DNA from 3 places in the Pseudoalteromonas sp. Hal040 genome. Region 2 is predicted to be linked to each of the others. Evidence: predicted binding sites of a transcription regulator. Region 2 holds the regulator's gene; each other region holds the start of a gene.

Region 1 (2,277 bases), 910 kb from region 2:
CTGAATGCCAAATTTTACCTTGGTGAGTATCAATAACTAACAGTTCACCCGGGCCCACACGGCCTTTCTCAACCACTTCATCAGGCGCGTAGTCCCAAATACCGACTTCTGAGGCAAGGGTAATAAAACCATCCTGAGTGATTACATAACGCGCTGGGCGTAAACCGTTACGGTCAAGGTTACAGGCTGCAAAACGGCCATCAGACATAACAATACCAGCCGGGCCATCCCATGGTTCCATATGCATTGAGTTAAAGTCATAGAATGCACGTAGGTCTTCATCCATAGCACGGTTTTTTTGCCATGCTGGCGGCACAAGCATACGCATTGCACGGAATAAATCCATGCCTCCCGCTAAGAACAACTCAAGCATATTATCTAAGCTTGAAGAGTCAGAGCCGCTTTCGTTAACGAATGGTGCAGCTGATTGCAAATCAGGAATAAGTGGTGAGGCAAACTTGTACGCACGGGCACGGGCCCACTGGCGGTTACCTTGAATCGTATTGATTTCACCATTATGCGCTAAATAACGGAATGGTTGTGCAAGTGGCCAACGAGGTTGTGTATTAGTAGAGAAACGTTGGTGAAATACACAAATCGCACTAGTCATGCGAATGTCAGCTAAATCTAAATAAAAGTTAGGCAAGTCTACAGGCATCATTAAGCCTTTATAGACAGTGACCAAACCAGATAAGCTGGCAATATAAAAATGTTCATCGTTTTCGAGGCGCTTTTCAGCACGACGACGCGCTACATATAAGCGACGTTCTAAATCTTTTGGACGCCAGCCTTCTGGTGCGCTAACAAAAATTTGTTCAAAGCCTGGTAGTTGTTTTTTTGCAATTGGCCCTAAACATGACGCATCGGTAGGTACTACGCGCCAGCCTTGAATGCTCAAGGTTTCTTTTTCGAGTTCTTCACTCAACACATCTTTAGCTGTTTGCGCAAGTACAGGATCGGCATTTAAAAATACCATGCCTACGGCGTAGTTCTTTCCTAGATGCCAATCATGTTCGCTGGCAATAGCACGAAAGAAACTATCAGGTTTTTGCATTAATAAACCACAACCATCACCGGTTTTACCATCGGCAGAAATACCCCCACGGTGCTCCATGCGATCTAAGCCAGTGATTGCTGTTCGAATCAAGCGATGGCTCGCCTGACCATTGACCTGGGCTATTAAGCCAAAGCCACAATTATCTTTTTCTAATTTTGAGTCGTATAACATAGACCCCTCCCCTTGCTACAACGACTAGCGGTTCAGTCTTTTGTGACAGTGCTAGCAGACGAACAAAACTATCGCCAAATATCCCATGAGTCAATAGAGTTTTGAATACATATTCATATTCATGAATATTTCTCACTTAAGGCACACTTTAAATTCTAAGCTAAATTTTTACATTTAGTCGTATTTTACCCGTTATTTTTTTATGACACTGGTGTCAAATTTAACAACTTGTAAAAAAACAATCTAAAAACCCGCACCTTTACGTTAACGTAAACTGCGCTCAATATTGAATAATTATTCACGCAATGAATATCAATGCAGTTTTTAATGGGCTCTAGTGCAGTACAGCTGCATCATTATTTACTCTTGGCTTTAGCATAGTTACAAACTATGTATCTGAGCAGCCGACCTTAGTCGCAATGTCTTAGTCTGTTTACCTATGCGTCAACAATCAGCAATTTAAAAGTGTCCGTCGCGGACACTTTTTCTGTCCGCGGACAGATAAAAAACCTGTAACAAAAACAAAACCAATTAAAAATCAACAAATTAAAAACTGGCACACTACTAGTATAGATAAGACATCAGCGAAATTGAGGATTTCAAAATGTTCACTATCAGTTTGTTTATGGCTTCTCCACTTACCATGCTTGCCGTTGGCTTCATGATCGTGTGTTTTGAGAATCGTAAGGAGTTAAAATGATTAAGGATACCAGTGCCCAAGATATTACCGTGGCGAAGAAAAACACCATAAAAAAACCACTTATAGTAGCAGCGGGTTTAATACTTGTTGGTGCGCTTGGCTTTCAAGCATTATTTGCAAGTAGCGATGGCAGCATTTCGGTAGATGCAGCGAGCTTACAAATTAGTGAAGTGACTCAAAAGACGCTCATCAGAGATGTGGCCGCGAGCGGTAAAATCGTTGCAGCTAATGCGCCGAAGGTTTATAGCCCTGAACGTGGTTTTGTCGATTTAAAAGTAAAAGCCGGTGACAGCGTTGAGATAAATGAAGTGATCGCAACCGTAACCAGCCCTGAGCTAACCAACGAGCT
Region 2 (2,277 bases):
AGAAGCGTGCTGCTGCAGCACCCATTGAAAGAGTCGCTGAACCGCCACCCGCTTTAGCGTTAACAACTTCAGTACCTGCGTTTTGGATACGTGGAGTTAATGCTGCAACTTCTTCGTCAGTGAAAGTAACACCTTCAACTTGAGAAAGAAGAGGAAGGATTGTAGTACCTGAGTGACCGCCGATCACTGGAACTTTAACGTCAGTTGCGCTTAAACCTTTAAGTTCAGCAACAAATGCTTCTGAACGGATCACGTCAAGCGTTGTGATACCGAATACACGGTTAGCATCGTAAGTACCTGCTTTTTTGAATACTTCAGCAACAATTGGCACAGTGCCGTTAACTGGGTTAGTGATGATACCCACTAACGCTTTAGGACAGTTTCTAACGATGCCTTCAGCTAATGTTTTGATGATACCTGCGTTTACGTTGAAAAGGTCCGCACGGTCCATGCCTGGCTTACGTGGCATACCCGCTGGGATAAGAACGATATCACAACCAGCTAATGCTGCGTCTAGGCTGTCAGCACCAAAGCCTTCAACTTTAACGTCTGTTGGGATGTGAGAAAGATCAACCGCTACACCAGGAACAACAGGGGCAACATCGTATAACGATAATTCAGAACCTGCAGGTAAACTTGTTTTTAATAATAAAGACAATGCTTGGCCGATACCGCCAGCTGCGCCTAAAACAGCAACTTTCATTGGAATTCTCCGTAATTTGAGGTAGGAAATATTTGTGGCCCTAAAGATAATGAAATTAGCGACTAAAAACAAATTTATCCTGCTTATTTCGCGTATAATTTCGACCATAGTTGTAAACTTAGCTGTAAAGACACAGCATTTTGGACGACATTGTAAACTAATACTGCATAAATATGCAGAGTTGTGTAGAATTACTCCACATTTGATGAATAAAGAAACGAAAACATGCAACCACAAGACAAACAAGAAGCACTGATCAAAGCGTTTAAAGCGCTATTAAAAGAAGAAAACTTCGGCTCACAAGGTGAGATTGTCGAAGCATTAAAAGAGCAAGGCTTTGATAATATTAGCCAAAGTAAAGTCTCTCGCATGTTAAGCAAGTTCGGTGCGGTACGTACTCGCAATGCAAAACAAGAAATGGTGTATTGTTTACCGGCTGAAATGGGTGTGCCAACAGCGAAAAGCCCGCTTCGCCAACTTGTTATCGATATTATGCATAACGAAATGATGATTATTATTCGCACTAGCCCAGGCGCAGCACAATTAATTGCTCGCTTACTTGATTCACTCGGTAAGGCGGATGGTGTACTAGGTACGATTGCAGGTGACGACACTATTTTTATCGCCCCTGCGAAGATTTCTGAAATCGATGTCACGCTTGAGCGCGTGCGCACTTTATTCGATACCGTTTAAAGTTGCTTTAAGAAGTTTACTGACGGGGCGAAAAAAGCAGATCCCATATCGGCTTGAGTAAAATCGAGCCAATGATCATAGCAATCGCCCTGCCCTAAGCGACTCTTTAATACCTGTTCAAACGCATCCCCTTGCGCAGCACACGAAACCATTAAAATTCCCTGCTTATGCACATCACCAAATGGCATGCTTTGGTTTAGCAATAGTGGCTGGCCATGCTCATCTTTTAATTCACTACGAACCGCATGACTGGTTTCTACAGCAGGCACAATCAAGGTGTTATCTAAACGCGTGCGCCCCATGATTTGCTCTTGCTCAGACAACGATAAATGCTGCCAGACACTCAAATCATGCACAAAGCGCTGAACATGGATATAACTGCCTTGGTCTTCAAAGTGACCCGGTTTATCGATAAGTGCTGTACTACGCTTTTGGCGACCATGCGGCGTATCACCCGCATAGATAAAGCCGTTAAAATCACGCCCGTCTAAAAATCGAAAATTACGAACCTGCTCCACCAGCTCAACATCCGGTGTTAATAATTTTAGGATTTGCAGGGCAAATAGATGATTGACATCTTCGCGGTCTGAGCGAATTTGTACAAACAAATCAAATGGCTGGGCACTAATCACATGCTCACTGTGAGTTACATTCGGAAAGCTTTGCAATTGACTAGGAATAAACTCGGGCAAGATATGCGGCCAATACTGAGCACCAAGGGCAACCACGCACGACAGCATGGCTTCTGAGAACTGATCAGCAAACTCATCTTGAATGACGCTGACGCGTTTTAGTTTTTTACGTAATGACTCATCATGGCCATCGTAAACATTAAAAAACAGGTGCAAACCATGTAAGTTTGCTTCAGCACAAATCCCAGA
Region 3 (2,277 bases), 110 kb from region 2:
TCTGCATCAAGCTCTTTAGCGATAGCCGTCGCGGCTTCATCTGCATTGACGTTGTACCACTGACCATCTTCCCCAAAGCCAATAGAGCTCACTAGGGGTAAACGACCTTGTTCAAGCAAGCTAGGTAGCACGCTGTCACAACTACCTGAACACTGACCTACTTGCGCCAATACTTTAAGTTTTTCAGATACCAGTACACCCGCTTCATAAAGGCTTAAACCCACAGGTTTGTGACCAGCGCTGATTGCTTGGCTCATTAATTGTTTATTGGCACAACCTGCAAGGGCACCAACAATATAAGGCATTTGCTCATTTGGGCTGATACGTAAGCCTTGATGTTTTGCAGTTACAAAACCTGCGTCTTGTAACCAAGCATCCACTAAGGCACCACCACCATGAACAATGACAAAGTTATCTTGTTCAGAGGCTAAAACATCAAAAAGCGCTTTTGCTGCATCGGCGCTATTTAACACAGCACCACCGACTTTAATGATCCAAGTTTTCATTACAGCGCTCCTACTAAACCAGTGTGGTGAGGTTCACCCATGGCTAAATTAATACACTGTAATGCTTGTCCTGCCGCACCTTTTAGAAGGTTATCAATCGCTGACATAACAATGAGTTGCTCACCTTTTTGTTGCCATGCAATATCAACAAATGGTTGTTTAGCGACGCCTTTGATGCTTGGAATTTTATTGCCAAGTAAGCGAATTAACGGCTCATTAGCTAACACTTGATATGCCGCGCTCACTTGCTCTGCTGTTACGCCCGGTTTTAATTGCACATAAATAGTTTCTAAAATTCCGCGAGGAAAATTACCCAAATGTGGGGTGAATAGCACAGGGTGACCAAGGTGCTGCTCAATCTCAGGTGTGTGTCTGTGATTAAACAAACCATAAGGAGCAAGTGATACTTCGCAAAAGTGTGTATTAACACTGGCTTTTCTGCCAGCGCCTGTAACACCTGACACCGCATTAACAATAATGGCTTGATCAGCTAATAAACCTGCTTCTTTAAGTGGTTTTAAAGAATTAAGTGCTGCGGTTGGGTAACAACCCGCTACAGCAACGAGGTTTGCTTTACTAATTGCATCGCTATTCCATTCAGCTAAACCATACGCTGCTTGCTCTAAAAGCTCTGGATGTTCATGTGCGAAACCGTAATAAGTTAGGTAATCCTCATTCCCAGCTAAACGGAAACCACCAGATAGGTCGAATACTTTTTTACCCATGGCTAAAAATTGGGGAGCAAGATCAACACTGACCTTGTGGTCTGTACACAGGCACACATAATCAGCATTATTTTCGATATCTTGGAAAGCCTCAGCTGTTAGAGGCTGTAGTGGATACTCTAACAATCCAAGGTGCTCAGGGTATAAATCGCTTAATAATTTATCTTTATCTAAACTCCCTTCAGACACATAACATGCTTTTAGGGTCAGTTTTGGATGCTTAGCAACTAAACTTGCTAGCTCTGCGCCGCTATAACCACTTGCGCCAATAATCACTACATTCATTGCTTACTTTTACCTATTAAATCTGTTTATCGATACGCCTAAAATTACTCGCTGAATTGCGAATAAAAACACTGTCTAAAGTAATGAAATCAGGTTATCGTCGTTTCGTGTTCATCGTACAGCTTTACTAATATTTATGCTTAAAAAGTGAATTGATATTCATCATAAATACTTTTATATTGTTATGCAATTAGATTGAATAATTATTTTTGGATTTTTTATGTCGCTACCCTCTTTTTTATCTATGTATCAGCAGCTGATTGCAGCCCCTTCAATTAGTGCGATTGAAGATTCTTTGTGCATGAGCAATAAAGGGGTTATCACCTTGCTCGCAAATTGGTGCGAAAGCCTTGGTTTTACTTGTGAAATCACGGAGCTTGAAAACGGCAAAGGCCGTTACAACTTATTAGCCAAACGTGGTGAAGGGGATGGCGGTTTAATGCTTGCAGGTCATACCGATACGGTGCCATTTGATGATAGCCGCTGGAATTACGATCCGTTTAAACTCAGCGAGCATGACAATAAACTTTATGGTTTAGGTAGTATTGATATGAAAGGCTTTTTTGCCTTTGTATTGCAGGCAATTAGCGAGCTTGATGCTACGAAGCAAACAGAGCCACTATTGATCCTAGCCACAGCCGATGAAGAAACCACGATGGCCGGTGCACAGCAAATTTGCCGCCACCCAGATTTAAAACCAGCGCGTTGTATTATTGGTGAACCAACTGATATGACACCAGTATTTACTCATAAAGGCCATA

What was found. The regulator ArgR, encoded in region 2, controls arginine synthesis, uptake and breakdown. The targets are predictions, from matches to a motif close to ANTGAATANNTATTCANT.
Region 1: a site for ArgR is predicted at 1,329-1,346, ahead of gltB (glutamate synthase large subunit). Genes of this name have one in related genera too.
Region 3: a site for ArgR is predicted at 1,663-1,680, ahead of argC (N-acetyl-gamma-glutamyl-phosphate reductase). Genes of this name have one in related genera too.

Annotation. Positions count from the first base shown of each region.
Region 1 is NZ_JARLUU010000001.1:1,380,029-1,382,305, reverse strand. It holds gene gltB (glutamate synthase large subunit) at 1-1,228, opposite strand, end outside; gene P4S60_RS06260 (efflux RND transporter periplasmic adaptor subunit) at 1,925-2,277, shown strand, end outside.
Region 2 is NZ_JARLUU010000001.1:470,305-472,581, reverse strand. It holds gene mdh (malate dehydrogenase) at 1-703, opposite strand, end outside; gene argR (transcriptional regulator ArgR) at 929-1,396, shown strand; gene P4S60_RS02135 (Dyp-type peroxidase) at 1,393-2,277, opposite strand, start outside.
Region 3 is NZ_JARLUU010000001.1:579,700-581,976, reverse strand. It holds gene argB (acetylglutamate kinase) at 1-506, opposite strand, end outside; gene argC (N-acetyl-gamma-glutamyl-phosphate reductase) at 506-1,516, opposite strand; gene argE (acetylornithine deacetylase) at 1,737-2,277, shown strand, end outside.